3 regions of the Streptomyces sp. BK79 genome follow, and region 3 is predicted to be linked to each of the others. Evidence: riboswitches for the same ligand, from Rfam matches in the RefSeq annotation. Region 3 holds a riboswitch; each other region holds the start of a gene.
The links. A riboswitch is a leader RNA that binds a small molecule or an ion and turns the genes downstream of it on or off. The one in region 3 is predicted to bind cobalamin.

Region 1 (9,935 bases), on a different contig from region 3:
ACCGAGCAGACCCGCGTCGACAACGCGCGCTTCTTCGACGGCGACATCGACCAGGTGCCGCACCACGTGATCACGCAGGGCATCGGGACCATCCTGGAGGCCCGGCACGTGGTGCTGCTCGCCACCGGTGAGGGCAAGGCGGACGCGGTCGCCGCGAGCGTCGAGGGGCCGGTCGCGGCCGTGTGCCCGGCCTCCGCCCTCCAGCTCCACCCGCACGCCACGGTCGTCGTCGACGAGGCCGCCGCCGGCAAGCTGAAGCTCGCCGACTACTTCCGGCACACGTACGCCCACAAGCCCGAGTGGCAGGGGATCTGAGCCCGTTCCCGCCGCGTGCGCCGAGGGCGCTGCCCCCACGACCGGGGGCAGCGCCCTTCGTCACGACCGCACCGGGCACGGCGCCGCACGGCTGAGCCCGCCGCGGAAGGCGGAAGGCGCCGGACCCACCAGGGGTCGGCGCCTTCCGCGTACCGGCGAGGTCCTCCTCACGCCCCCGTGAGGGCCTCCGCCGCCGCGCGGCCGCAGACGCGGGCCGCGCCGTGGGTGGCCAGGTGGAGGGCGCCGCGGGGTGTGGCGCGCGGGACGCCCATCTCGACCACGATGGTGTCGGGGCGGGCGTCCAGCAGGGTGTCGAGGGCCGCCGCCATCCACGGGTGGCGGTGCTCGTCGCGGACGACGGCCACGACGCGGCGCGCTCCGGCCGCCGCCAGCGCCTCCTTCCCGGCGTCCGGACCGGCGAAGCTGCCGGTCTCCGTGCCGGGAAGCAGGCGGGACAGCTCGGCGGCGACACCCCACGGCGTCTCGTCGCCGACCGCGATGTTCGCGACCGGGGTGAACGCGGCGACGTACGGCGGCTCGGTGAGCGGGGTGAAGCCCTCGGCGCCGGTGGCCCGCAGGGCGCGGCGGGCGGCGCGCAGGCCCACGTCGCCGTCGGCGTCGGTGCCGGCGGCGTGCGCGGCCCGGTCGGCGCCCGTCCGCTCGGCCGCGGTCCAGCGGGCGAGGGCGCGGACGCGCTCCGCCGCGTCGGCCAGGCGCTCTTCGGGCAGCTCGCCCGCGCGGACGGCCTCGACCAGGGCGTCGCGCAGCCGCCGTACGGTCTCCTCGTCGGCGAGGCCGCCGCCCACGCAGATCGCGTCGGCGCCCGCCGCGACGGCCAGGACGCTGCCGCGTTCGATGCCGTACGTGCCCGCGATGGCCCGCATCTCCATGCCGTCGGTGACGATCAGGCCGTCGTAGCCCAGCTCGCCGCGGAGCAGGTCGGTCAGGATGCGCCGGGACAACGTCGCCGGGCGCTCCGGGTCCAGGGCCGGGACCAGGATGTGGGCGCTCATCACCGCGCGGCTGCCCGCGTCGATGGCCGCGCGGAACGGGGCCAGGTCGCGCTCGGCCAGCACGCCGGGGTCCACGTCGATGCGCGGCAGGGAGTGGTGGGAGTCGACGGCCGTGTCGCCGTGCCCGGGGAAGTGCTTGGTGCAGGCCGCCACGCCGGCCGACTGGAGGCCGGTGACGTAGGCGGCGGTGTGCCGGGCGACGAGGTCGCTGGCGGCACCGAAGGAACGCACGCCGATGACCGGGTTGTCCGGGTTGGAGTTGACGTCGGCGGAGGGGGCCCAGTTGAGGTTCACCCCGCAGGCCGCGAGCCGGCGGCCCAGTTCCGCGGCCACCGCGCGGGTGAGCGCGACGTCGTCCACCGCGCCGAGGGCGAAGTTGCCGGGGAAGGAGGAGCCGGTCCGCACTTCCAGGCGGGTGACGTCGCCGCCCTCCTCGTCGATGGCGACGAGGACGTCCTCGCGTTCGGCGCGCAGCTGGGCGGTGAGCGCGGCCAGTTGCTCGGCGCCGGCGATGTTGCGGCCGAACAGGCCGACGGAGGCCAGGCCCTCGCCGAGGCGGCGCAGCAGCCAGTCGGGGGCCTCGGTGCCGGTGAAGCCCGGCTGGAGGACCGTGAGCGCGTCGCGGGTGAGGGTGTCGGTGGCCCTGGCGATGGTCGTCATGGGGTGGCGTTATCCCTTCACGGCGCCGGCGGTCAGGCCGCTGACGGCCTTGCGCTGCAGGAAGACGAAGAGGATCAGGATCGGGATGGCGAAGAGCGACGAGGCGGCCATGGTCGCACCCCAGTTGTCGCCGAAGACGGTCTGGAAGCTGGTCAGCCACAGGGGCAGGGTCTGGGCCTCGGCCTCCTTGTTGACGACCAGGACCAGGGGCAGTTCGTTCCAGGCGGTGATGAAGCCGAACATCGAGGTGGACATCAGGCCCGGGGCGAGCAGCGGCAGGATGACCCGGCGGAACGCCTGGGCCCGCGTGCAGCCGTCGACCAGCGCCGACTCCTCCAGCTCCCTCGGCACGGCGGCGACGAAGCCGCGCAGCGTGAGGATGGTGAAGGGCAGGATCATCATCATGTAGAAGAGGGTGAGCGGCACGAGGCTGTTCAGCATCGACGCGTCGCGCACGATCATGTAGATGGCGATGACCATGACTTCCCAGGGCGCCATCTGGGCGAGCATGAAGCCGACGATGAAGCCCCGCCGCCCCTTGAACCGCATCCGTGCCAGGGCGAACGCCCCGGCCAGCGCGATCACCAGCGAGAAGACGACGGCGCAGACGGTGACGATGAACGAGTTGCCGACGTAGGTCCAGAAGTGGTCGGCCTCGACCGCGGTCTTGAAGTGGTCGAAGGTGACGTCGGTCGGGAACCAGACCGGGTCCTCGGAGATGATGTCGCCGGTCGGCTTGAAGGCCGTGGCGAACATCCAGTAGACGGGGAAGACGAGGCCGATGAACAGGACGACGGCCGTGACGTTGGGCCACAGGCGGCCGAAGAGCGAGCGCTTCACAGCTCGTCCTCCTCTTGCTTGAGCACGATCCTGAGGTAGTAGGCGGTCAGGCCGAGCAGGATCAGGATGGTCAGAACGGCGATCGCCGCGCCCATGCCGTAGTGCTGGTTGCCGACGCCCTCGATGTAGGCGTAGACGGGCAGGATCTCGGTGAGACGGTCCGGGCCGCCGCCATTGAAGGTGTAGACCTGGACGAACGCCTTGAAGATCCAGATGATCTCCAGGAAGGTCGTCGCGTAGAGGAACGGCCGCAGGACCGGCAGGGTGACCGTGGTGAAGCTGCGCCAGGCGCCGGCTCCGTCGAGGGCGGCGGCCTCGTACAGCTCGCCGGAGATGGTGGTGGTCGCCGCGTACAGGTTGATCGCGACGAACGGGACGGACATCCAGACGATCAGCACGGTGACGACGAAGAAGGTCGACATCTGGCTGCCGGTCCAGCTGTAGTCGGCCATGGAGTGCCAGCCGAGCTTGTCCAGGACCCAGTTGACGACGCCGAAGCGCTGGGCGAAGAGCCACTGGTAGACGGTGGTCGCGGCGACCACCGGCATGGCCCACGCCAGCACCAGTCCGACCATCAGCACGAGCCGCATCACCCGGCCGAGGCGGGCGAGCAGCAGGCCGATCAGGCCGCCCACCACCATGGTGAGGGCGACGTTGACCGCGGTGAAGACGATCGAGCGGAGGGTGACCCGCCAGAAGTCCTCGCCGGTGAGGACCTCCTTGTAGTTGTCGAAGCCGGTCCACTCGGTGACGTGCTGGATGAGCTGCGCCATGTTGAGGTTCTGGAAGGACAGCAGGCCGTCCTTCACCAGCGGCCAGCCGAGCAGCAGCACGGTGGCCGCGCAGGCGGGCAGCAGCAACAGGTACGGGACGAGCGCGCCGGCGCGCGACGCGGCTCTCGTTCTCGGCCCGCCGGTCCCCCCGCCGTCCGCCTTGCGGACGTCCGCCGGGCCTGAGGGCGGCCGTTCGGTCTGCACGGTCATGCTCGCGGTCTCTCTCTTCTCGACCTGTTCACCTCGACGCCGGGGCGGGGACCGTGACCTACCGGTCCCCGCCCCGGCTCACCCGGTGCTACTGCTGCTGCGCCAGGCGCTTGTTGAACTCGCCCTCGACCTGCTCGGCGGCCTCGGCCGGGGACTTCCCCTTCAGCACGGCCGTCAGGTAGGTCTTGATCGGGTTGGGGTCGTTCTCGACCGCGGCCCACTCCGCGATCAGCGGCGTGGTGTCACCGCCCGCGGAGGCCGGCGCGGCCGCCTCGGCGGCGGCGTTGCCCTCCAGGTTGCTCTTCAGCGACTCCTTGTTCGGGATGACGCCGTTGGCCTTGGCCAGCGCACCCTCGTACTTGTCGGACAGCGCGATCTTCAGGAACTCCTTGGCGAGGTCCTGCTTCTTGCTGCCCGCGGCGACGGCCAGGTTGGAGCCGCCGAGGAAGACGCCCTCGGGCTTGTCGGCCGTGGCACCCGGGATGGTGAAGTAGCCGAGGTCCTTCTCGATCGCCGGGTTGGTGGCGATCGCGGTGGCGCCCTCCCAGCCCATGCCGATGATGGCGCCGGTCTTGCCCTTGGCGAAGATCTCACCCTGCTGCGGGGTGGCCTCGTCCTTGTCCTTGGGCGCCTTGGAGAGGGCCTGGAACTTCTTGTACGTCTCGGTGGCGGCGGCGATCTTCGGGTCGTCGAGGTTGGAGACGTACTTGTCGCCGTCCTTCTTGACCAGCTCGGCGCCCTCGCCGATGGCCAGGCCCACGAAGTGGTACCAGTTCTGGCCGGGCAGGTAGATCGGCTCGGCGTCGGTCTTGTCGCCGATCGTCTTGAGGGCGTCGTAGAACTCGTCGCGGGTCTTGGGCGTGCCCTTGATGCCCGCGTCCGCCCAGATCTTCTTGTTGTAGATGACCACGCGGTTGACCACGAACCACGGGGCCGCGTACTGCTTGTCCTCGAAGACGGCGGACTTGTTGAGGGACTCGGACCAGTCGGTGCCGATCTCGCTCTTGAGGTCGCTCAGGTCCGCGAGGCCGCCGGTCTTGGCGTAGGCCGGCGTCTGGGTGTTGCCGATCTCGAAGACGTCGGGCGGGTTCTCCTCGGAGAGGGCGGTGGTCAGCTTCTGCTGGATACCGTTCCACTTCTGGATCTCGAACTTGACCTTGGCCTTGGTCTTCGCCTCGAACTCCTTGGCGAGGTCCGCCTGCCAGTCGTCGGGCGAGGAACCGTCCATCACCCACACGGTGAGCGTCTCGCCGGCGTAACCGTCCGCCCCGGCCTTCTTGCCGTCGTCGTCGCCGCTGTCGCCCCCGCACGCCGCGATCGAGACCATCATGCCCGCGATACCGATCGCGGCTATCAGCTTGCGCTTCACGCCACCCTCCTCAGGGATGCCACAAAACCCCCCTGCCTCCCCGCGGTTGCTCGTCGACGCGGACCGCCCATGGGGCCGGGACCTGGACCAATGGTGTAGACCAGTAGGGGGAGCTTGGCCCAGACCAATAGGGCTGTCAAGGGTGTTCCAGCACGCTCGTTGCGTCCGTGATGCGACCGAGATATGCAGGGACCTTTCATTGCGCAAGCGGCAGTTCGGACGGACCGGGACCGGGTGTACCACTGCCCGCCGAACGACCTGCCGGTACGGTTCCGAACGCACGTACCAGCGAGGTCCGGCGGCGCTGTGGACTAGACCAACAAGGGCCCCGGAGGTATACAGAAGGGATCACGGAGCGTGCGGGACCATGCCGGCACGCGGCCGTGCCACGATGTGGGCCGTGGCCGACAGGGATCGGTCGCTTCGGCACCCGGAGCCGGGAAGGCAGAGCATGAGCACCGACGTCAGCAGTGCGGAGAACGAGGGTGGGGCGACCGTCCGTACCGCGCGCGTGCCCAAGTACTACCGACTGAAGAAGCACCTGCTCGACATGACCCGGACCCAGGCGCCGGGCACGCCGGTCCCGCCCGAACGCACCCTGGCCGCCGAGTTCGACACCTCGCGCACGACCGTCCGCCAGGCCCTCCAGGAACTGGTCGTCGAGGGCCGCCTCGAACGCATCCAGGGCAAGGGCACCTTCGTCGCCAAGCCCAAGGTGTCGCAGGCCCTGCAACTCACCTCCTACACGGAGGACATGCGGGCCCAGGGCCTCGAACCCACCTCGCAGCTGCTGGACATCGGGTACATCACCGCCGACGACCGGCTCGCCGGGCTGCTGGACATCACGGCCGGCGGACGGGTGCTGCGCATCGAGCGGCTGCGCATGGCCAACGGCGAGCCGATGGCCATCGAGACGACCCACCTCAGCGCCAAGCGCTTCCCGGCGCTGCGCCGCTCCCTGGCGAAGTACACGTCCCTCTACACCGCGCTCGCCGAGGTGTACGACGTCCACCTCGCCGAGGCCGAGGAGACCATCGAGACGTCCCTGGCCACCCCGCGCGAGGCCGGTCTGCTCGGCACCGACGTCGGCCTGCCCATGCTCATGCTCTCCCGGCACTCGCGGGACCGGACGGGCCAGCCGGTGGAGTGGGTGCGCTCGGTGTACCGCGGCGACCGCTACAAGTTCGTGGCCCGCCTGAAGCGGCCCCAGGACTGACCGGCTCCCCGCCCCACCAGCCCCGACGTTGCGGTTGGGGACCGATATGCGGACGAGGTCTTCCGCTCTCCCGGCACCGTCACCTACATTCCTGCGCACTGTACGAGGTGATCAGCTAGGGGACGGAGCCGCCTCATGTCACAAGCCCCACCAGTGAGCAGAGGGCCGGTGGTGACGCCGGTGCGCGTCGTCATCGGCGTCTGTCTCTTCGCGCCGTTCGTCGCCATGATCTGGGTCGGTTCGTACGCGAAGACGGACCCGGCCTTCATCGGCATCCCGTTCTTCTACTGGTACCAGATGGCGTGGGTGCTGATCTCCACCGCGCTGACGATGGTCGCCTACAAGCTGTGGCAGCGTGACCAGCGCGCCCGCCGGGAAGGCGGGGCCAAGTGAACGACGGCGTGAACGGCGTCGCGCTCGCCGTCTTCATCTTCTTCTTCCTGCTCGTCACCGCCATGGGCTTCCTGGCCGCCCGCTGGCGCAAGGCCGCGAACGACCAGAGCCTCGACGAGTGGGGCCTCGGCGGCCGCTCGTTCGGCACCTGGGTCACCTGGTTCCTGCTGGGCGGCGACCTGTACACGGCGTACACCTTCGTCGCCGTACCGGCGGCGATCTACGCGGCGGGCGCGGCCGGCTTCTTCGCGGTGCCGTACACGATCCTGGTCTACCCGCTGATCTTCACCTTCCTGCCGCGGCTGTGGTCGGTCTCCCACAAGCACGGCTACGTGACGACCTCGGACTTCGTGCGCGGCCGGTTCGGCTCGAAGGGCCTGTCGCTGGCGGTCGCCGTCACCGGCATCCTGGCGACGATGCCGTACATCGCGCTCCAACTGGTCGGCATCCAGGCCGTGCTGGACGTGATGGGCGTCGGCGGCGGCGAGGACACCAACTGGTTCATCAAGGACCTGCCCCTGCTGATCGCCTTCGGTGTGCTGGCGGCGTACACCTACTCGTCGGGGCTGCGCGCGCCCGCGCTGATCGCCTTCGTGAAGGACACGCTGATCTACATCGTGATCGCGGTGGCCATCATCTACATCCCGATCAAACTGGGCGGCTTCGACGACATCTTCGCGGCCGCGGGCGACAAGTTCACCGAGTCGGGCAACGGCGGACTGGTGCCGGACCACGGCGGCCAGTGGACGTACGCCACCCTGGCCCTCGGCTCGGCGCTCGCGCTCTTCATGTACCCGCACTCGATCACCGCGACGCTGTCCTCGCGCAGCCGTGAGGTGATCCGGCGCAACACCACGATCCTGCCGCTGTACTCGCTGATGCTGGGCCTGCTGGCGCTGCTGGGCTTCATGGCGATCGCGGCGGGCGTGAAGGTGGAGAACGGGCAGCTGGCGATCCCGCAGCTGTTCGAGACCATGTTCCCGGACTGGTTCGCGGGCGTCGCCTTCGCGGCCATCGGCATCGGCGCGCTGGTCCCGGCGGCGATCATGTCGATCGCGGCGGCGAACCTCTTCACCCGCAACATCTACAAGGACTTCATCAAGCCGGACGCCACCCCGGCCCAGGAGACCAAGGTCTCCAAGCTGGTGTCGCTGCTGGTGAAGGTGGGCGCGCTGGTCTTCGTCCTGGGCATGGACAAGACGGTCGCGATCAACTTCCAGCTGCTCGGCGGCATCTGGATCCTGCAGACCTTCCCGGCCCTGGTCGGCGGCCTGTTCACCCGCTGGTTCCACCGCTGGGCGCTGCTCGGCGGCTGGGCGGTCGGCATGGTGTACGGCACGGTCGCCGCGTACGGGGTGGCCTCACCGACGCAGAAGCACTTCGGCGGCTCCTCCGACGAGATCCCCGGCATCGGCGAGATCGGCTACATCGGTCTCACCGCCTTCGTGCTGAACGTCCTGGTCACCGTGGTCCTGACCTTCGTCCTGCGGGCGGCCAAGGCCCCCGACGGCGTCGACGAGACCAAGCCCGGCGACTACACGGCGGACGCGGGCGACCCGGGTGTCGAGGTGGAGCTGCCGCCGGCCACGGCGGGCACCTCGCACTGACCCCTGACACACGGCGGGCCGTCGGAGGATCCGGCGGCCCGTTGTCGTGCCCGCGGACATCGGGACACAACATCTGGGGGTGGTCGCCGGGCCCGGCACAAGATGTATGCTCGTGCTCGCTGTCGCCGCAGGGGAATCCGGTGCGAATCCGGAACTGTCCCGCAACGGTGTACTTGTGCGTGTTCGCGTCTTCACGTGTCTACGCACGGGCTTGAGTCCGAGGACCTGCCGACAGTGCGCCCGGCCGTCCCGGTCCGGGTGCCATGACGTCCGGGCCTCGTGGAGTGGGCCGGTGGACGCGACGCCGCGTGCGCTCGTGAGCTGCCCCCTGCCCTCCGCCAGGTCCCGTGCCGAGCGAGGGAGTGCCCCACGTGACCATCGCGCCAGCCGACCCGGCTTCAGCGGCCCCGTTGTCGACCACCGCTTCAGCGACCCCGGTGGCCGAGGAGTCCGACGGGCCCGGTGCCGCCCTGCTGCGGACCCTGACCGGGCTGACCGCCGACCTCCCCGACGCCGACCCCGGCCGGGTCGCCGCCGCCGCGCTGCGCGGCCGGTCCGCCCGCGCGGACGAGGCCGAGCTGCGCGAACTCGCCACCGAGGCGGCGGCCGGCCTGATCTCCGAGGACCCGGTCTACTCCCGGCTGGCCGCCCGGCTGCTGACCCTCGCCATCCGCGCCGAGGCCGCCTCCCAGGGCGTCACCTCCTTCACCGGGTCGGTCGCCGCCGGCCACCGCGAGGGCCTGATCGCCGACCGCACCGCCGCGTTCGTCCGGCTGCACGCGGACCGCCTCGACGCGCTGACCGACCCGGCCGCCGACGACCGCTTCGGCTACTTCGGCCTGCGCACGGTGTACAGCCGCTACCTGCTGCGCCACCCGATCACCCGCAAGGTCGTCGAGACCCCCCAGTACTTCATGCTGCGCGTGGCCGCCGGTCTCGCCGAGGACGACAGCACCAGGTCCGCCGACGAGGTCGCCGCCCTGTACGGGCTGATGAGCCGCCTCGACTACCTGCCCTCCTCCCCCACCCTCTTCAACTCCGGCACCCGGCACGCCCAGATGTCGTCCTGCTACCTCCTGGACTCCCCGAAGGACGAGCTGGACTCCATCTACGACCGCTACCACCAGGTCGCCAACCTCTCCAAGCACGCCGGCGGCATCGGCATCGCCTACTCCCGCGTCCGCGCCCGGGGTTCGCTGATCCGCGGCACCAACGGGCACTCCAACGGCATCGTCCCGTTCCTGAAGACGCTCGACGCCTCGGTCGCCGCCGTGAACCAGGGCGGCCGGCGCAAGGGCGCGGCGGCGGTCTACCTGGAGACCTGGCACGCGGACGTCGAGGAGTTCCTGGAGCTGCGCGACAACACCGGCGAGGACGCCCGCCGCACGCACAACCTGAACCTGGCGCACTGGATCCCGGACGAGTTCATGCGCCGGGTGGACGCCGACGGGCCGTGGTCGCTGTTCTCCCCCTCCGACGTGCCCGAGCTGGTCGACCTGTGGGGCGAGGAGTTCGACGCGGCGTACCGCGCGGCGGAGG
Region 2 (9,935 bases), on a different contig from region 3:
AGTCGAGGTCCGCGATCGAGGCGTTGATCAGGACCACCGGGATGTTGCGTTCCGCCAGCAGCCGGTAGTGGTCGTGCGGGGCGTCCGCCTGGGCGAACAGCCCACCGCCGGCGAACACCACACCGGAGACCTGCTGCTGGAGCAGCAGCTCGACGTAGTCGGCCTCGGAGACGCCGCCCTTGGTCTGGGTGCACAGCACCGGCGTCAGCCCCTGCTGGGCCAGCGCCCCGCCGATGACCTCGGCGAACGCCGGGAAGATCGGGTTCTGCAGCTCGGGCAGCACCAGCCCCACCAGCCGCGCCCGCTCGCCCCGCAGCTGCGTCGGCCGCTCGTAGCCGAGGACGTCCAGCGCGCTCAGCACGGACTGCCGGGTCGCTTCCGAGACTCCGGGTTTGTCGTTGAGCACCCGGCTGACCGTGGCCTCGCTGACCCCAACCTTCTTCGCTACTTGAGCAAGTCGTCGCGTCACACACGCAAGACTAGCGCAAGCCTCCGCAAGAGACTTGCGCCAGTCGTCAAGCTGTCCGGCGGGCCGGAGCGGCCTACGGGTTTCGGGTGATCTTGAAGGTGGACGTCGTGTTCCGTACGTCCACGGCGTTGTCGTTCAGCCTCAGCCCGTTGAAGGTGACCTCGCCGACCGCCGGGCCCTGTCCCGGCTCGGGCATCTCGTTGGCCCAGACGCCGAAGCCGGACTTGGCGTCGAAGGCGTCACCGCTCTTGCGCGCACCCGAGACCGAGACGTCCGTGAAGACCGTGTCCTTGATCGGGTACTGGGGCTGCCCTCCCACGTAGTTCGTCTGGAACATGATGCCGCTGTAGGTCGGATCGACGATGTCGACGTCGGTGACCCGGATGCCCTGGAACACCTTCGAGGCCGAGAACACCCAGATGCCCGGGAAGGTCTGGCCGCCCCAGAAGTGCCCCCCGGCCCGGACGATCGAGATGTTCTCGAAGGTCGTCGGATCGGTGCCGAAGCCGTTCATCGGGTAACCGAAGTCCAGCGAGCTGATGGTGATGCCCGAGTAGACCAGGGTGTCCGCGATGTGGATGTTGCGGAAGGTGTTGTGGTAGCCGCCGTAGACGGCCAGGCCGGCGGCGCGCCAGGTCAGCGTCGTCGTCAGGTTCTCGTAGAGGTTGTTCTTCATGTCGGCGCCGCCCGCGTCGATCGCCGAGAACAGCGCGAAGCTGTCGTCACCGGTCGCCCGGGCGTCGTTGTTGGACACCAGGTTGTCGGTCGAGCCGTTGGTCATGTTGACGCCGTCGGCGAACATGTTGCGGATCCGGGAGTTCTTGACGGTGATCCGGTCGGTGTTGGCGCCCCAGTAGAGGCAGACCATGTGCTCGTTCCAGATGTTGTCGATCACGATGTCCGACACGTTGGAGAAGTCGAACACCTTGCCCGGCCCGTCGATGCGGCTGGTGTAGTTGCCGAAGTAGGCGAAGTTCGCGAACGACGAGCCCTTCGCAGTGGCGTCGGCCCGGAAGCCGATGTCGGTGTTGTCCTGGGCCGTGGGCGCGTGGAACCTGGTGAACCAGGGGCCGGCGCCGACCACCTTCACGGCCTTGCCGTACACCTGGAACTTGCTCGACGTCTGGTAGTCACCGGGCGGCAGGTACACCCCGACCAGCTTGCCGCCGGTGTCCATGCGGACTCGGTCGAGCGCGTTCTGCACATCCTGGTGCGTGAACCCGGTCGGCACCACGTACGCCGCCGGGTCGGGGTTGGGCACCGCGGCGACCTGCTCCAGGTTCACGAAGTCGATCGCGTAGTCGGTGGTGTTCGCGGCGTCCTTCTGGAGCCGGATCCTGCTGCCCGCCGGGACGGTCTCGCCCAGCATGAGGTGCGCCTCGTCGTAGATGTGGCGTGGGGCGCCCGCGCCGGGGGAGTTGCCGGGCGCGGCCTCGTTGCCGTACAGCCAGGCGTACTTCGAGGTGAGCGGCAGCGCCTTCTTCATGACGCCGTTCACGTAGACGTTCAGCGTGGAGTCGATGCCGCCGCCGCCCGGCGCGTCTGGGATCGAGAAGCGGGTGACCAGGGTGTTGGTGGCGGCCCGCGTGGTGAACTCGACGTACTCGCCGGTCGCGTCGAGGTGCACGGCCCTGCGGCCGGACGCCTCGCCGGCGATGTCGCCGATGGTGCGGTTGGGGCCGGCCACCTTCGCCCCGCCGCCGGCCGTGCCGTCCTCCGCCTCGTACATGTCGTACGGCATGTTGGCACCGCGCCCGACGAACAGCGGCTGCGTGGAGGTGTTGTTCTCCCGCTTGACCGGCAGCTCGTTGGCGTCGTCGGCGACGGTGACCCGCAGGGTGTACGAGCCGTCGGCCGCCTGCCAGGTGCCGAGGCTCACGGCCGGGGCGGTGGTGCCGGCGGCGATGACACCGGAGTGCGCGCCGGTCAGGGTCTTGACGGTGGCGCCCTTGGAATCGACGAGGGCGAGCGTCACGCCGTGACCGCCGCCCGCGGAGTCCTGGGTGCCCTGGTTCCTCAGCGCCACCTTGAAGGTCACGTCGTCACCGGCGGCCGGGCTGGAGGGCGAGGTGGTGACCGTCGCGGCGACCAGGTCGGAGCTCTGGACCGGCTTGACGACCAGCGGCTCGGGCCGCGTGTAGGTGTTGTTGGTCTCGTTCTGCTCGGTGATCTCGTTCCCCTCGTCGGCGACCGCGCTCAGCTCGTAGGAACCGGCGCCGCGTGCCCCGACCGACGCGCTGACGGTGCTCTGCGCGCCCGCCGCCAGGGCGCCGACCTCGGCGGTGGCGACCCTGGTGCCACCGAGGCGCAGGGCGACCTCGCCGGCCGGGGCGGCGGCCGGGCCGCTGTTGCGGACGGTGGCGGACACGGTGATCTCGTCCGACTCGACGGGCGAGGCGGGCGAGGTGGTCAGCCGCGTCACCTCCAGGTCGGGGTTGGGCGCGGGGGTACCGACGACCTGGAACTCGGCGAGCTGCCCGGCCGTCGCCCCGCTGTTGGCGGTGAACCGGAGCTGGACGTCGGCGACCCGCTTCCCCACGGGTACGGTCACGCTGTTGCCGCCGCTCGCCGGGTCGAAGACGTAGTCCTTCGCGGCCACCAGGCTGCTGAACTCCGTCGTGTCCTGCCCGCGTCCGAGCACCTGGATGTTCTGGGTGCGCCTGGACCAGCCGGGGTCGGGGTTGAGCTTGAGGACGAGGTGGTCGACGTCCGCGTCGGCGCCGAGTTCGAGGGTGAGGGTGTTCGGGTAGCTGCCCGCCGCCCCTTCCCAGTACGTCGCCGTGTTGTTGTCGTTGGCGTTCCCGGCGACGTAGGTGTGGATGACGGAGGAGGCGCTGATCGGCTTCCCGACGGCGAGGTTCGAGCCGCCGCTCCCGCTGCCGGTGCGGGTCACGGAGTTGCTCTCGCCCGACACGTTGCCGGCCGCGTCCTTGGCCCGCACGAAGTAGGTCACGGTCGCGGACGCCGGCTGCGTGTCGGTGTAGGTGGTCACGTCGCCGGCGACGCTCCGGCGGAGCTTGTTGTCGGCGTAGATGTCGTAGCCGGTGACGCCCTTGTCGTCCGTGGCGGCGTTCCAGGTCAGCTTGATCTGCCCGGCGGCCGGTTCGGTGAGGGCGAGGTTCGCGGGCGCGGTCGGCGCCTGGGTGTCACCGGTGCCGGCGCGGCGGGTGACCTGGTTGCTGTCGGCCGACCGGTTGCCGGCCGCGTCCCTGGCCCGCACGTGATAGGTGACGGTGGCGTCGGCGGGCCGGGTGTCGGTGTACGTGGTGACGTCACCCGCCACGGACGTCAGGAGGCTGCCGTCGGCGTAGACGTCGTAACCGGTGACGGCCGTGTCGTCGGTGGACGCGTTCCAGGTCAGCCTGATCTGCCCGGTCGCCGGTTCGGTGTAGGCGAGGTTCGCGGGCGCGGTCGGCGCCTGCGTGTCGCCGGACGCCGGGCCGTAGACCTCCAGTTCGGAGACCTGGGCGGCCGGCTGACCGGTGTTCGCCGACACCAGGACGCGCACGTGGCGGGTGGTGGTCGCGTCGAAGGTGATCGTGGCCGACTGGCCGCCCGCTGCGCCGAAGGTGTACGCCTTGGCGGCGGTCAGGTCGGTGAAGTCCGAGCCGTTGTCACTGGCCTGCACCTTCAGGGTCTGGCTCCGGGACGGCCAGCCGTCCGGCAGCCGCAGCACGACGCGGTCGACGCGGCGCGAGGAGCCGAGGTCGGCCTGGAGCCACTGCGGCAGGGCGTTGCCGGCGCTCTCCCAGTAGGTGGCCTTGTTCCCGTCGTTGCCGTTCGCGGGCGTGTACGGTCCCGTGGAACTGCTCGCGGTCAGGCTGCGCCCGGCGGCGAGGTTCGTGGACGACTCCCCGGCCGCATGCACCTCCAGTTCCGAGAGTTGGGCCGCCTGCCAGCCGGTGTTCGCGGTGATGTGCACCCGCACGTACCGCGTCTGCGTGGCGGGGAAGCCCACGGTGACCGTGTTGCCCGACCCCGGCGAGAAGCGGTACGTGGCCGAACTCTTCAGCGTGCTGAAGCTCGTGCCGTCGGCGCTGCCCTGCACGGAGAGGGTCTGGTCGCGGCTCTCCCAGCCGGCGGGCAGCCGCAGGACCACCTCGTCGATCCGTTCGGTGGCACCGAGGTCGGTCTGCACCCACTGGGGCAGGCTGCCACCGCCGCTCTGCCAGTACGAACCCTGGTTGCCGTCGGTGATGTGGGCGGCGCCGTACTCGCCGTGCGAGCTGCTCGCCGCCGCGGGGTCCCCGACGGCGAGGTTGGCACCACCGGCCGCCGTGGCCGACAGCAGCGGTCCTCCCCACGCCAGGAGACTGGTCGCGACCACGGTGCACACGGCACGTGATCTCCAGTTCCGGTTTCTCATCTGATCTGTCCCCGATCTCCGCCTCGTGCCGCGTGGCCACGAGACACGGCTCATCCGGATGTGCTCATCAGGTGGACGCTCGAATTTCTCCGTCATTTACGCTGAGCGATCAGAGAGTTGCAGAGAATTGTTCAGTCGTCCACAGAGAAGGCAGCACGGCATGCCCGCGGCCGGACGCGGGTGGTGCCGCTGAGGACGGGGGGAGTCCTAAAGGGCGCCCCGGACCAGGGGCTTTCATGAGCTGTGTCGGGGAGCCGCAAAACGCGGTCATTTCCCGCAAGAAATGTGCGGTCCCCGGGCGCCCGGCGTCCCGGGCGCGCACGTCCTGTCAGCCGGCGGACGCCTGGGCGGTGGAGCCGCGGACGACGAGTTCCGGTTCGAAGAGCAGCTCGCCGTGGGGGACTTCGGTGCCCTGGATCTGGGCGCAGAGGAGGTCGACGGCGGCGCGTCCCATGGCCTCGATGGGCTGGCGGACGGTGGTGAGCGGGGGTTCGGTGCAGGTCATGAAGGCGGAGTCGTCGTAGCCGACGACGGAGACGTCCCGGGGTACGGCGAGTCCTCGCCTGCGGGCGGCGCGTACGGCGCCGAGGGCGAGGGGGTCGCTGGCGCAGATGATGCCGGTGACCCCGCGCTCCAGCAGACGGGACGCCGCCGCCTGGCCGCCCTCAAGGGAGAACATCGACCGCTCGACGAAGTCGCCGGACAGCTCGACGCCCATGGCCTTCGCCGCGTCCCGGGCGGCGGCCAGCTTCCGGCGGGAGGGGATGTGGTCGGAGGGGCCGAGCACCAGGCCGATCCGCTCGTGCCCCAGGGAGACCAGGTGGCGCCAGGACTGCTCGACGGCCACCGCGTCGTCGCAGGCGATGCACGGGAAGTCCAGGTTCTCGATGGACGCGTTGATCAGCACGACCGGGATGTTGCGCTCCGCCAGCAGCCGGTAGTGGTCGTGCGGGGCGTCCGCCTGGGCGAACAGCCCGCCGGCGAACACCACCCCCGACACCTGCTGCTGGAGCAGCAACTCGACGTAGTCGGCCTCGGAGACGCCGCCCTTGGTCTGGGTGCACAGCACCGGCGTCAGCCCCTGCTGGGCCAGCGCGCCGCCGATGACCTCGGCGAACGCCGGGAAGATCGGGTTCTGCAGCTCGGGCAGCACCAGCCCCACCAGCCGCGCCCGCTCGCCCCGCAACTGCGTCGGCCGCTCGTATCCCAGGACGTCCAGCGCGCTCAGGACGGACTGGCGGGTCGCCTCGGAAACCCCCGGCTTGCCGTTGAGGACCCGGCTGACCGTGGCCTCGCTGACCCCAACCTTCTTCGCCACCTGAGCAAGTCGTCGCGTCACACACGAAAGGCTAACGCAAGCCCCGCAAGCGGCTTGCTCTCCGGCTCCCTCGAGCCGGGTCCGTCCGGCGGCGCGGCGTACGCCCCGTTCATCCCAGTCCGATCCGGGCGGCGACCGGGAGGTGGTCGCTGCCGGTGGCGGGCAGGACGCGGAGGTGCCGGACGGTCGCGGAGCGGGCCATGACCTGGTCGATCCGGGCCAGCGGGAAGCCCGCCGGGAAGCTCAGCGCGACGCCCCGCTCGGCCACGTCCAGGCGGCTGGTCAGCGGATCCAGCGCGCGGTCGTCGACCGTGCCGTTGAGGTCGCCCAGCAGGATCACCCGGCTCAGCCGCTCGGCCGCGACGGCGTCCCCCAGCAGAGCGGCGCTCTCGTCGCGCCGGGACGACGAGAACCCGCTCGCCCCGACGCGGACCGACGGCAGATGCGCGACGTACACGGCGACCGCACCGCGCGGGGTGCGTACCTCGGCCCGCAGCCCGCGGCTCCACTCCCCGGTGATGCCCCGGGGTCTGATGTCCAGCGTCCGGGCGTCGGCGAGCGGATGCCTCGACCACAGCCCGACCGTGCCCCGGACCGCCCGGTACGGGTAGTCGGGCGCGAGCGTCCGCTCGTACGCGTCGAGTGCCGGGGGCACCAGTTCCTGGAGCGCGATGAGGTCGGGCCCGGCGCCGGCGAGGGCGCGGGCCGTGCCGGCCGGGTCGGCGTTCTCGTCGCTGACGTTGTGCTGCACCACGACCAGGTCGGCGGTGCCGGGGCCCGGCGCGGGCAGCAGCAGACCGCCGAAGAGGTACGTCCAGGCGGCCACCGGCAGGAGCAGCGCCACCAGCGCGAGGGCCGAGCGGCGCACCAGCGCCAGGACGAACAGCACCACGACCACCGCACCGAGCCACGGCAGGAACGACTCCAGCAGACTGCCCAGCCCGCCCACCGCGTTGGGCACCACCCCGTGGCACAGCAACAGAACGGCCGTCAGCACCGCCGCCGCCGCGACCCCCCGCCCACGCCCCCGGCCCAACCGGCCCACCAGGCCCCGCACATCCACCCGATCCCGCATCGCTTCCCGTCCGCTCGTCCTCCTGCCCCAGGACGAGTGATCGAGTGTGACCGGTTCCGGTCGTGTCCGGAGGCCACCGGCGGGCGAGCGGACACCGGACCGCAGGACGCCCGGTCGCCGAACTCGCCGACGAGGAAGACCTGTCTGCTGACATTCGCCCGGACCGCTGCCGTGCGGACGACCGCGCGATGGAATGATGGCCGGCGACAAGGCGACGGCGGACGAGGAAGCCGGTGTGAACCCGGCGCGGTCCCGCCACTGTGATCGGCGAGCGCTTCCCGACAGGCCACTGCCCGATGCCGGGTGGGAAGGCCGGGACGCGCCTCGACCCGAGAGCCAGGAGACTCACGCGGTCGCCTCCTCCGCGAACCACCGGGGCGGATCTCCCCGGAGAGAGGGAAGGCGCGCCATGCCCGCACCACCCGTGGAACCGGTACCGTGCCGCATCGTCGTGTGCCGGGACTGCTGCTGCGGCAGCCCCAAGGTGACCGGTGTCGACCACGCCGCCCAGACCGAGCGCCTGCGCGCGGCGGCACCCGTCCGTGTCTCCGCGTGCCTCGACGTGTGCGACCAGGCCAACGTCATCGTCGTGCAGCCCTCCGCCGAGGGCCGCGCGGCCGGCGGACGGCCGGTGTGGCTGGGCCTGGTCAACGACCCCGGGGCGACCGAGGACATCGTCGCCTGGGTCCGCGCCGGCGGCCCCGGCGTCGCGCCCCTGCCGGACATCCTCGACCTGTACACCTGCGCCCCGCCCGGGCGCCGCGCCGCCGCGCGTGGAGTGCCGCGCGTGGAGTAGCGAGGGGAGCCGTCGAGGGGCGGGTGTGGTGTGGATCCCGGAACGCCCGGGACGGCTGACCGGGCACACGAACCGAGGTAGTCTCCGAAGAACGCCCTTGACCCGCGGACGCGGGCAGGGAGCAGACGAATCGGGAGTTTCTTCGTGTTTCGTACCATGTTCAAGTCGAAGATCCACCGCGCCACCGTCACCCAGGCCGACCTGCACTACGTCGGCTCGGTGACCATCGACGCCGATCTGCTGGACGCCGCCGACCTGCTGCCCGGCGAGCTGGTGCACATCGTGGACATCACCAACGGCGCCCGCCTGGAGACGTACGTCATCGAGGGCGAGCGGGGGTCCGGAGTCGTGGGGATCAACGGGGCCGCAGCCCATCTCGTCCACCCCGGCGACTTGGTGATCATCATCAGCTACGCTCAGGTCACCGACGCCGAGGCGCGGTCGCTGCGACCGCGGGTCGTGCACGTGGACGGCGGCAACCGTATCGTCGCCCTGGGCGCGGACGCGTCGGAACCGGTGCCCGGTTCGGACCAGGAACGCAGCCCGCAGGCCGTCGCGTCGGCCTGACGTACCGAATCTGCGCGGACTAGGAGCGTGGCCGTGAGCGACATCGAGATCCGGGACGACCGGGCGGCGGGCCGCCTGGAGGCGATCGCGGCCGGCGAGGTGGTCGGCCGCATCGAGTACTTCGTCCTGGACGCCCCCGAACGGGCCCTCGTCCCCGTGCACACCGTCGTCGAGCCGGACCACGAGGGCCAGGGCATCGCGGGCTCGCTGGCGCGTGAGCTGTACGCCCTCGCGCGCGGTGAGGGCGTGGTCGTCGCCCCGCTGTGTCCGTACGTCGTGAAGTGGGCCGAGCGCCACCCCGACGAGGCGCCCGCGGCCGACCCCGAGCTGCTGCGTGCGGCCAAGGAGTGGCTCGTGGCGCACCCTGAGCGTTTCTGAGCGGTTCGGGACCGCCCTGCCCGGACTGACCGCGACAAGACGACATAGCGACAAAGGAGACGTGCGTGCTGGCGCTGCTGCACACCTCGTCCATGCACGTCCCGGTCTTCGACGCCCTGCGCGACGAGGCGCACCCGGGTCTGGAGCTGCGGCACCACGTCGATGCCGAACTGCTGGACCGGGCCAGGCGCGACGGGCCGGAGGCGGTGACGGACGCCGTCCGAGCCGTGCTGCGGCGGGCCGTCGCGGAAGGAGCGCGGGCCGTCCTGTGCACCTGCTCCACCATCGGCGCGGTCGCCGAGGCGGCCGGCGCCGGGGCCGGTGTGCCGGTGCTCCGCGTCGACCGGCCGATGGCGGCCGCCGCGGTGGCCGCCGGTCCGCGCGTCGCCGTCCTCGCCGCGGTGGAGAGCACCCTCGCGCCCACGGTCGCGCTGATCGAGGAGGAGGCCCGGCGTGCCGGCCGTCCCGTCGAGGTGCGGACCCGAGTGGTCGACGACGCCTGGTCGCGGTTCGAGACCGGCGACACCGAGGGCTACGTGAAGCGGGTGGCCGAAGCGGCCGACGCGGTCACCGACGCCGACGTGATCGTCCTGGCCCAGGCCTCCATGGCGCCGGCCCGGGAGTCGGCCGGGACCGCGGTTCCCGTGCTGGCCAGCCCCGCGCCGGGACTGGCCGCCGCCGCCGCGGCGGCACGTCTCGCGTGACGCCCGCCCGCTCCGTGCTCGGTGCCGCGCCCGCCGTCCCCGGTTCCCGGGCTCGTCGTCGGCCCCTCGGCGACCCTCGTCGGGCATCCCGCTTGCGCCACTCGGGCCACCCCGGACCCACCCGATCGTGCGGGGGAGTGACTGCGGAGGCGGACCTCGGGTAGGCGGGGGACAAGTCCAGAGCCGATGTCGACCGACTGGCCGGAGGACAGCGCCATGACGAACCCGTATCCGGATCCCGTCCCGCCCGGGCCCACCCCGG
Region 3 (9,935 bases):
GTCCCTGATCGTGGCGGCGCCGGACATGACGGCCGACCTGGGCCTGAGCAGCAGCGACCTGCAGTGGGTGATCGACGGCTACACCGTCCCGTACGCCGCGCTGATGCTGGTCCTCGGCTCGATCGGCGACAAGTACAGCCGCCGCGGCGCCCTGATCGCCGGCCTCGTGGTCTTCGCGGGCGGTTCGGTGATGGGCAGCCTCGTCGACGAGACCGGGCTGGTCATCGCGGCCCGCGCGATCATGGGCGTCGGCGCCGCCGTCGTCATGCCGGCCACGCTGTCCCTGCTGGTCGCGGTCTTCCCCAAGGGGGAACGGGCTCGCGCCATCACCGCCTGGACCGCCACCTCCGGCCTCGCCATCGCGGTCGGCCCGCTGGTCGCCGGCCGGCTCCTGGAGGACCACGCCTGGGGCTCGACCTTCCTGGTCAACGTCCCCATCGCGGTCGCCGCCGTCGTCGGCGCGCTGGTCCTGGTCCCGCCGTCCAGGGCGGCCGGCATGGGCCGGATCGACTACGTGGGCGGCCTGCTCTCCATCGTCTCCGTCGGCAGCCTGGTCTACGCGAGCATCGAGGGCCCGCACTTCGGCTGGGGCGCCGGCCCGGTCGCCGCGGCCGTCGTCGCGGGCGTCGGCCTGGTGGTCTTCGTGTGGTGGGAGCTGCGCCACCCGCACCCCATGCTGGACGTGCGCAGGTTCCTGTCGCGCCCCTTCAGCGGCTCCATGGTCGCCGTGCTGTTCTTCTTCTTCGGCACCTACGGCGCCATCTACTACGCCACGCAGTTCCTGCAGTTCGTGCTCGGCTACGGCGCCCTGGAGACCGGCGTCCGCCTGCTGCCGCTGGCCGGGGCCGTGTTCGTCGGCGCCGCGGTGACCGGGAGGCTGACGCCGAAGCTGGGCGTGAAGGCGATGGTGGGCTCCGGCATGGTGATCGGCACCGTCGGGGTGTTCCTGCTGGTCCTCATCGAGAAGGACTCCGGCTACGCCGACTTCCTGGCCCCGATGCTGCTGCTCGGCCTCGCCATCGGGCTGAGCGTGTCCCCGGCCACCGACACCATCATGGGCTCCTTCCCGGAGAGCGAGCTGGGCGTCGCGGGCGGCGCCAACGACACCGCGCTGGAACTCGGCGGCTCGCTGGGCATCGCCGTCCTGGGCTCCCTGCTCGGCACCGCCTACCGGGACGAACTCGCCGGCCTGGTGGGCGACCGCCTCCCGGCCGCCGCGCTGGACACCGCCCAGGACTCCGTGGGCGGCGGACTGGCCGTCGCCGAGCGCCTCGCGGCGAACCCCGACGCCGGTCCGCGGCAGGCCGAGGCCCTCGCCGACGCCGTGAACCAGTCCTTCGCCCACGGTGTCGCCACGACCAGCCTGGTCGGCGGGATCATCATGGCCGCGGGAACCCTGATCGTCCTCGCCGTCCTGCCCGGCCGCCGCGCCGCCGCCCGGCAGCGGCCCGAGGAGGAGCCGGCCGGCACCCGGGACCCGGAGTTCAGCGACGCCGCGCGGTGATCCCCGGGAGGAGCCGGCCGTCGCCCGGACCGCGGGTACCGCGACGCCGCGCGGTGAGCCCGGGTCGGCGCCGGCGGGGTGCCGTCCCCGTCAGTCCGCCAGCGCGGCCAGCTCCTCGGGCGTGCGCGGGCCCGCCGCCGACCCGGTCAACAGGCCCCGCGCGCGCAGCAGCCGGGCCGCCGCGACCCCCCACGGCAGGCCCAGGCCCGCCTGCCGCAGCAGGTCCGCCCGGGCCAGCGTCGTGTCCGTCGGGCCGGTGTGCACCCCGGCCGGGGTGAGCAGGGCGGCGTCGTCGGACCAGCGCAGGGCGAGGTCGACGTCGTGGGTGGCCATCACCACGGTGGTGCCGCCCGCGCGCAGGCGGCCCAGGGTGGCGAGCAGCCGTTCCTGGCCGTCCGGGTCGAGCCCGGCGGTCGGCTCGTCCAGGATCAGCACCCGGGGCCGCATCGCGACGGCCCCGGCGATCGCGGTCCGTTTGCGCTGCCCGTACGACAGCAGGTGGGTGGGCCGGTCGGCGAGCGCGGCGATGTCCAGGGCGTCCAGCGCCTCCCCGACCCGGGACCTGACCTCGGCGTCCGGCAGGCCGAGGTTGAGCGGCCCGAAGGACACGTCCTGCGCCACCGAGGCCGCGAAGAGCTGGTCGTCCGGGTCCTGCACCACCAGTTGCACGGTGGTCCGCAGCCGCGTCAGCCCCCGCCGGTCGTACGTCACCGGCTCCCCGTCGACCGTCAACGTCCCCGCGCCGGGCCTGAGTCCGCCGCTGAGCAGCCGCATCAGCGTGGTCTTGCCGCTGCCGTTGCGGCCCAGCAACGCGAGGGCGCGCCCCGCGACCACGGCGAAGTCCAGCCCGGTGAGGACGTCCGGGCCCTCCTCGTACGCGAAGGACACGCCCCGCAGGGCTACCGGCGCCGGCTGAGCCGTCCCGACGGTCTCGCTCACGACAGCGGTCCTTCCAGTACGAGGGTCAGGGCGGCCAGCGCCGCCAGCAGCGCGACGCTCGCCGCCGTGAACGGCACCGAGACGCGGGCCTCGGGCACCAGGACGCGCAGGGTGCCGTCGTACCCGCGTCCGGCGAGCCCGTGCTGCAACCGCGCCGCCCGGTCGAAGGCCCGCACGAACGCCGTGGCCCCGAGCCCGCCCAGCGAACGCCAGGCGGCGGCCCGGGTGGTGTGCCCCAGGCGCGCCGCCTGCGCCTCGCGGATCCGGCGCACGGAGTCCAGCAGCAGGAAACTCATGCGGTACGTCACCAGCGCCACGTCCACCACCGGCGCCGGCACCCCCGCCCGCACCAGGCGGGGCAGCAGGTCGGACATCGGCGTGGTGAACGCGAACAGCAGCACCCCGAGGGAGGCCGCCGAGGTGCGCAGCAGCAGCTCACCGGCGCGCACCGCCCCGCCCTCCGCCACCGTCAGGAACCCGTCCGCGCCCCCCACCCGCACCAGCAGCGGCAGCGCGCCCGTCACGCAGAAGCCCAGCGGCACCCGGTAGGCCCGCCACAGCCGGCGCCGGGGTACGCCCGCCGGGCCGAGCAGCACGGCGAGCGCCGTCACCAGGACCAGCGCCGCGCCCGGCCAGGGCGGCAGGGAGACCGCGAGGACGGTCAGACCCAGCCCCAGCACGGCCTTGTCCACGGGGTGGCGACGGCGCCAGCGGCTGCTGTGCGCGGCCGCGTCGATCGGCAGCACTCAGTCCCCTTCGGGCGCGTCCCGCCGGGCGGCCGCGGCCGCCCGCTCCTCGCCCTGCCGCCGGCCCCGGCGCAGCCCGAAGTAGTACGCCAGCACACCCGCGCCGAGCGCGGCCTGCACGGCGAACAGGGCCGACTCGATCTCCCCGGACGGCGGCTCGTACAGCGGCGAGAACCACGGCTCGTAGTCCGGCTCGATCTCCGTGATCGCCGTCTCGGCCTCGGCGTCGGCCCCGGCGAACGGCTCCTCCTTGTGGTCGCCGAGCCCCAGCACCAGCGGCAGCACCGCCAGCGCGGCCACGGCGAGCAGCAGCAGGGCGTTGATCTTCGCGTTGCGGCTCATCGGGCCACCGCCTGCTTCTCCGTCCGGGTCTTCGCCGACAGCACGCCCAGCCGGGCCAGTTCACCCTTGCTGGACTGCACCAGCAGCCGCATCACGAGCACCGTGAGCAGGCCCTCGCTGACCGCCAGCGGGATCTGCGTGACGGCGAAGATGGACCCGAACTTGCCGAGCGCGCCCAGGAATCCGCTGCCCGCGTCCGGGAAGGCCAGCGCCAGCTGCACGCTGGTGACGCAGTACGTGGACAGGTCGGCGACGAACGCCCCGCAGAACACGGTGACCATCAGCGGGACGTCGTAGCGGCGCAGCAGCCGGTAGACGGCGTAGCCGGCCCAGGGGCCGGCGATCGCCATCGAGAAGACGTTGGCGCCCAACGTGGTCAGCCCGCCGTGGGCGAGCAGCAGCGCCTGGAAGAGCAGGGTGATGGTGCCCAGGACCGCCATGACCGGCGGCCGGAACAGGATCGCGCCCAGGCCGGTGCCGGTCGGGTGGGAGCAACTCCCGGTGACCGACGGCAGTTTCAGGGCCGACAGGACGAACGTGAAGGCTCCGGCGGCGCCGAGGAGCAAGGTGCTCTCCGGGTGCTCCCTGACCTCACGGGTGAGTGACCGGACTCCGTGGACGACGAACGGCGCGGACGCGACACCCCAGGCGATCGCGTGCGCCGGTGGCAGAAAGCCCTCGGCGATGTGCATGGCTCAGCAGACCCTCTCCAGCACCTCGTGGATGGACGACGCGCCTTGGCCGGTCTCCTGGCTTACGGGTACCACCGCCCGTGCTCCGCCTTCCCGGGTCCTAGGACCCAGTGGCTGCCCCTGAGGGCCGGAGCCGGACTTCCCGATTCACAGTGGCGAGGGCCGCACCGGCATCACACCGGATTTCCCGTTCACCAAGGCGTGGCGACAGTAGTGCTCCCACCGGTGCGGTGACAAGCGGGCCTCGGGTCCGGCGGCACCCCGCCGTCACCCGTGCCGGTCTTGTCCTGCCTGCCGATCCTGCCCGTCCTGCCCGCCCTGGCGGTCCTGTCCGGCCTGCCCGTCCCGCCGGTCCTGCCCGTCCCGCCGGTCCCGTTCCGGCCGCCGGACCACCATGTCGCGCATCCGCTGCGCCAGCGCGGTCGCGGCGGCGGTGAGGAACACGAAGCTGTACACGATCTGAAGCACCGTCACGACCCGTGCCGACTGGCCGTGCGGGGTGATGTCGCCGTAGCCGACGGTGGCGAGGGTGACCACCGTGAAGTACAGGGCGTCGACGCGGGTGCCCAGACCGGTCAACTCGCCCGGTGTCTTGGCGAGGGCGTAGTAGGCGGCCGAGAAGACGTGCACGGACAGGACGATGAGCAGGGTGATGACCACTCCGGGCCGGGTGTTCGGGCGGTTGACGAGCACGTGGCGGATCTGCCGGAGCAGCAGCGCGGCCACGACGGTCAGCAGCAGGGCGAACAGCAGCCAGCTCAGCACGGGCCGCCGCGGGCCCAGGTGGTCGAGGGGGAGGAGGAAGTAGGCCGCGACCACGGCCGCCGCGACACCGGCCCGGACGAGCCAGGGCAGGCCCGCACGCCGGCCGGCGGCCGGCCGGTCCGCCCGGCGCCTCATCGCGGCGTCTCCCGGGGCTCCGCCGGGCCCTCGGCGGCCTTCGGCCCCGTCCGCCTCACCAACTGCGTGACGACGAAGGCGACGACCGACGCGGTGACGATCAACGGCATCTGGTCGTACGCCTCCCCGCCCATCAGCAGCACCGCCAGCACCGCGCTGGTCAGCGGCAGCCCGGTCACCGCGGCGGCAGCGGCGGAGATGCCGAGGGCGAGGGCCGGGGTGGTGCCGAAGCCGGGCAGCCCGGAGCAGGCCACGGCCGTCGCCGTGCCCAGCAGGACGGCCGGGAAGATCGGGCCGCCGCGCAGACTCCCCAGCGCGATGCCCCAGGCCAGCCCCTTGCACGCGACCAGCGCCACCAGCGCGCCGACGGACCAGGCGTGCGGGTGGGCCGCCAGCTCGCCGAGGGTGGCCTGACCGGACAGGGCCGCCTCCGCCGGGGAGCGGCCGGTGATCAGGGCGTACGCGGCGAGGCAGACACCGACCGCGGTGGCGCACAGGACGGTGCGCGAGGCCGTGTGCCGCCCCGTCCAGGAGACGGTGCGCCGGCCCAGTTCGCGGGCCGCCGTGATCAGCACCGCGATCAGCGCCGCCGTCGGCACGCCCCACAGGAAGTCGCCGGCGTCCGGATCGGTGCCCGGCGGTACGTCGTGCAGGGCGAGGGCGCCGATCTTCAGGCCGGTCCATTCACCGAAGCCGGTGAAGACCAGCGCCCCCGCCGCGCTGGCCAGCAGACAGGGCAGCAGCAGGGCCACCAGCTGCGCGCCGGCGAGCCCCGCGCCCTCGATCAGCAGGACGGCCGCGGCCACCGGTCCGCCGAGGATCGTGGAGATCGCGGCGGTGGAGCCGGCCGTGGCCAGGACGGCGCGCGCCCTCGGGTCCCCGGTCGCGCGTGCCCGCCGTACGGCCAGCAGGGCGAGCCCGCTGCCGACCGCCATCAGCGGCGCCTCGGGACCCAGCACCACGCCGAGCGGCAGCGTCGCGAGCGCCGCCAGCACGGCGCCGGGCAGCGCGCGCGGGCCCACGGGCGCGCCGCCCAGCCCGTCGACCGGCAGGTGCCCGCCGCCCCCGGGCATCCGGGTCACGATCGGCGCCAGGATCAGCCCGGCCAGCACCAGCGCGGGCAGCGGCCACCACCAGGGCGGGGCGTCGTAGCCGGCCGCCTCGGGCAGCGACGTCCACACCCAGTGCTGGAGTTCGTGCTGGAGGCCGACGAAGAAGAAGCACGCCAGCGCGATGGGGACGCCCAGCAGCACGCACAGCAGCAACAGCCGCAGGTAGCCGGGGCTGAGCACGGTGCGCCGCAGGGACTGCTCGGCCCGGCCCGGGGACGCGTTCGCGGGGGCGGGCTGCGTCGTCACGGGCCCTCCTCCGTCCAGCTCGGCCTCGGCGGGCACGCGTCGGCCGCGGCACGCACGCGTCGGTCTCGGGTGCGCACGCGTCGGCCGCGGCACGCACGCGTTCGCACGTGCGCTTCAGTAAACGCGAGGCGGGTCGGGGGCGCACGCGCACCGGGCGTCCCGGTGAGCGGGCGGGCGCGCACGAGGCCGGGGGCCCGGTCACCCGTTCGGCGGACCGGCCTGGCCGGGCGGGCCGGTCCGCCGCAGGCTCGGAGTGACCTGTCGGCGCCTCCCGTGCCGGCGGGCGCAGGCCCGTACGGGGAACAGCAGAAAGGACTCCGCTCATGAGCCAGCACGCCGCACCTTCTCCCGGCAGGCCGACACACGGCGCAGGCACCCCGCGATCGGCGGACCGGTCCAGCGGCTGGGTGACCGGCGGTGTCGTCTTCGCGGGCGTACTGCTGCTGCTCAACGGCGCCCTCGCCGTGCTGCAGGGCATCGCCGCCATCGCCGAGGACGACGTGTACGCCCGCGTCGGCAGCTACGTCTACGAACTCAACCTCACCGGCTGGGGCGTCATCCACGTCATCCTGGGCGCCCTGCTGCTCGCCACCGGCTACGGCCTGCTCAAGGACATGGCCTGGGCGCGGTTCGCGGGCATCGTCCTCGCCTCGCTCAGCCTCATCGCCCAGTTCCTGTTCCTGCCGTACGCGCCCGTCTGGTCCGTGGTCATGATGGCGATCGACGTCTTCGTGATCTGGGCACTGGCCAGCCGCCAGGACCAGGCGGACCGGCACGCCTGAGCGTGAGCGGTGACCGGCGGCCGGCACCCGCGGCCGCCGGTCGGGGGGCGGTTCACGGCCGCGATCACACGATACGGAGCGTCGCGATCCGTGTCGCTGTTGGGCCGAACGGGTGACTTGGCGTAAGAATTGGCTGGTGCAGGCAATGAAGGCGAGTGAAATCGGGGGAGCCGGTGAACAGCCACGACGTCACCGATGAGCAGTGGGAAGGGCTCGCCCAGGTCGTTCCGCTGCGCGGGCGCGACGCCTGGCCGTCCGCGGTCGGTCACCGGGCGCTCCCGGAGGCGGAGACGGAGGCGCGCCGCCGTTTCGTCGTCCTCAGGATCAACGTGTTCGCGGACGCCCGCGAGGTCGCCGAGACCCTGATGGCGGGCATTCCGGTCCTTTTGGACCTGACCAGTGCCGAGACCGAGGTCGCCAAGCGGGTCCTCGACTTCAGCACGGGGGTCGTCTTCGGTCTGGCCAGCGGCATGCACCGCGTCGACCGCAACGTCTTCCTGCTGACCCCGGCCGGGACCGAGGTGAACGGGCTGATGGAGGGCGCCGCGGGGGTCCCCGGGGTGTGACGGGGGTGCGCGGTCCTGACGGGCCCGTCCCCCGATCGTAGGAACGCCGTACGGGCAAAACGGTTCGCCGAACGGCGGAGTCCTACGGTCCGCATATGGCAGTGACACCCGCGCCGACGGCGTCCGCCGCACCCCACCCCGACCGGCCCCGCGTCACGGAGCTGCGGCTGTCCGCCTTCGCGGGGCACCGGCGTGCCGTGCTGCGGTTCGGGCCGCTCACCGTGCTGGCCGGGCCGAGCGGCAGCGGCAAGACCAGTGCCCTCAGGGCGTACGACGCCCTGGCCCGGCTCGGCGGCGGCGCCGAGCTGGGCGCGGTGTTCCCCGACCCGGTCGCCTGGGTGCCCGAGCGGGCCCGGCCCGACGCCCAGCGCCGCCGCGGATTCCGCATCGGCTGCACGGCCGACGGACCGGCGGGCCCGGTGCACCTGGACCTCGCCGTGCAGGCGGAGCCCGAACTGCGCGTCGTGGGCGAGCGGTTGACGGCCGACGGCGTCGTGCTGCTGCAGACGGCCCTGCGCGATCCCGGCCGCCGGGCCGTGCAGGCGGAGTGGTACACGGCCGGGTCGGCGCCGGTGACCCGCGCCCCGCTGCCCGACGACCGGCTCGGCACCCCGCTGCTGCCGCTGCGGGTGGCCGGCAAGACGGACGGGCAGCGCAGGGTGCTCGCCGCCGCCGAGCAGATGGTGGTCGCCCTGCGCTCCGTGTTCGCCTGCGATCCCAGCCCCGACCGCATGCGGGAGCCCGTGCCGGCCGGCACCGGGCGGCTGCTGGGCGGCTGCGACAACCTCGCCGACGTACTGTGGCGCACCCGCGTCGAGTGCACGCGGCGGCACGCGCAGTTCGTCGCGGCGGTGCGCTCCGGCTGCGCCGGGCCGGTGGCGGACGTGCTGGCCGAACCGGCCGCCGGCGGCGTGGTCCGGGCGCTGCTCGACCGGGGCGACGGCGTGCGCACCGGCCTCGCGCGGCTCGGTCACGGCGAGCTGCGCTACCTCGCCCTCGCCCTGGTGCTGTTCACCGGCCCCGGTGTGCTGGAGGTCGACCCGGCCGGAGAGGTCCCCGCCGCCCTGCAGACGCTCACCGTCCTCGCCGACGGCTTCGACCGGGGCCTGGACCCGCGGCAGCGCGCGGAACTGCTGCGGATCGCCGCCCGGATGTGCGACCGCGGACACATCCGCCTCGTCGCGGCGGTCGCCGACGCCTCATGGGCGGCCGGGACCGACGGTGTCACGGTGGTACACCTGGACCCGTGACCGATCACCCCCGTCCCTCACCTCCCGCGGACCTCGCGGCGTTGCGGCGCAGGCTCGCCGAGTTCGCCGCCGCGCGGCACTGGGAGCCGTACCACACCCCCAAGAACCTCGCCGCGGCGCTCAGCGTGGAGGCCTCCGAACTCCTGGAGATCTTCCAGTGGCTGACGCCCGAGGAGTCGTCCCGGGTCATGACCGACCCGCACACCGCGCACCGGGTCCGCGACGAGGTCGCCGACGTCCTGGCGTACCTGCTCCAGTTCTGCGAGGTGCTGGGCGTGGATCCGCTGGCCGCGCTGGCGGCGAAGATCGAGCGGAACGAGTCGCGGTTCCCGGCGCCCGGCGCGCCGGACGGCTGAACCGCCGAACGGATCGGAGTCACGCGCTCCGTTATCACTCTCCGCATCAGAAAACGGGCTGGAGACCAATTTGTTGTCCGAAGATTTCCGCCTTCCTCTGGCTTTTCGTCCCACACGCCTTCACTCTGGGTAGTGGACAGCGGAGTTCGGGCGGACGCGCCGCGCGCGCGTCGGAAACAGACGGGGGCAGCGCATGGACGCTGTGCGGCTCATCGTGACCAGTGGGCGTGCCCTGGCGGCCGGCGGCGAGGTGCCGGACATCCTGACGGAGGTGTGGCAGGTGCAGGCCCTGGCGCAGGCGATCGGCAGCCGGCTCGCGGTCTGCGGGCCACCGGAACTGCGCGGCGAGGCACTGGGGCTGACCGAGCTGGCGGGCCGCGGCTGCGGGGTGCTGGACACCCCCGAGCTGGCCCCGGAGGAACTGCGCGCCGCCCAGCTGACCGAACTGGGCGACGCCCGCCAGGCCCTGATGCGCCTGGGCACCCTGCTCGGCGAGACCG

Region 1: linked by a shared signal. The riboswitch ahead of ACFIF2_RS16250 (ribonucleoside-diphosphate reductase subunit alpha) and the one ahead of ACFIF2_RS17175 (energy-coupling factor ABC transporter permease) in region 3 are both predicted to bind cobalamin.
Region 2: linked by a shared signal. The riboswitch ahead of ACFIF2_RS28055 ((2Fe-2S) ferredoxin domain-containing protein) and the one ahead of ACFIF2_RS17175 (energy-coupling factor ABC transporter permease) in region 3 are both predicted to bind cobalamin.

Annotation. Positions count from the first base shown of each region.
Region 1 covers NZ_JBHVOC010000011.1:192,404-202,338, forward strand. The annotation lists gene nagB (glucosamine-6-phosphate deaminase) at 1-315, shown strand, start outside; gene ACFIF2_RS16215 (glycoside hydrolase family 3 protein) at 483-1,988, opposite strand; gene ACFIF2_RS16220 (carbohydrate ABC transporter permease) at 1,998-2,828, opposite strand; gene ACFIF2_RS16225 (carbohydrate ABC transporter permease) at 2,825-3,811, opposite strand; gene ACFIF2_RS16230 (extracellular solute-binding protein) at 3,900-5,180, opposite strand; gene ACFIF2_RS16235 (GntR family transcriptional regulator) at 5,632-6,396, shown strand; gene ACFIF2_RS16240 (DUF3311 domain-containing protein) at 6,532-6,789, shown strand; gene mctP (monocarboxylate uptake permease MctP) at 6,786-8,396, shown strand; cobalamin riboswitch at 8,486-8,644, shown strand; gene ACFIF2_RS16250 (ribonucleoside-diphosphate reductase subunit alpha) at 8,768-9,935, shown strand, end outside.
Region 2 covers NZ_JBHVOC010000024.1:161,713-171,647, forward strand. The annotation lists gene ACFIF2_RS28035 (LacI family DNA-binding transcriptional regulator) at 1-469, opposite strand, end outside; gene ACFIF2_RS28040 (discoidin domain-containing protein) at 543-4,835, opposite strand; gene ACFIF2_RS28045 (LacI family DNA-binding transcriptional regulator) at 5,164-6,174, opposite strand; gene ACFIF2_RS28050 (endonuclease/exonuclease/phosphatase family protein) at 6,263-7,228, opposite strand; cobalamin riboswitch at 7,450-7,575, shown strand; gene ACFIF2_RS28055 ((2Fe-2S) ferredoxin domain-containing protein) at 7,638-8,024, shown strand; gene panD (aspartate 1-decarboxylase) at 8,169-8,591, shown strand; gene ACFIF2_RS28065 (GNAT family N-acetyltransferase) at 8,625-8,969, shown strand; gene ACFIF2_RS28070 (aspartate/glutamate racemase family protein) at 9,035-9,673, shown strand.
Region 3 covers NZ_JBHVOC010000012.1:160,772-170,706, forward strand. The annotation lists gene ACFIF2_RS17155 (MFS transporter) at 1-1,504, shown strand, start outside; gene ACFIF2_RS17160 (energy-coupling factor ABC transporter ATP-binding protein) at 1,595-2,443, opposite strand; gene cbiQ (cobalt ECF transporter T component CbiQ) at 2,440-3,189, opposite strand; gene ACFIF2_RS17170 (energy-coupling factor ABC transporter substrate-binding protein) at 3,190-3,531, opposite strand; gene ACFIF2_RS17175 (energy-coupling factor ABC transporter permease) at 3,528-4,223, opposite strand; cobalamin riboswitch at 4,253-4,437, opposite strand; gene ACFIF2_RS17180 (potassium channel family protein) at 4,491-5,123, opposite strand; gene ACFIF2_RS17185 (chloride channel protein) at 5,120-6,481, opposite strand; gene ACFIF2_RS17190 (hypothetical protein) at 6,805-7,263, shown strand; gene ACFIF2_RS17195 (cell division protein SepF) at 7,437-7,829, shown strand; gene ACFIF2_RS17200 (ATP-binding protein) at 7,925-9,079, shown strand; gene ACFIF2_RS17205 (nucleotide pyrophosphohydrolase) at 9,076-9,435, shown strand; gene ACFIF2_RS17210 (DUF6099 family protein) at 9,629-9,935, shown strand, end outside.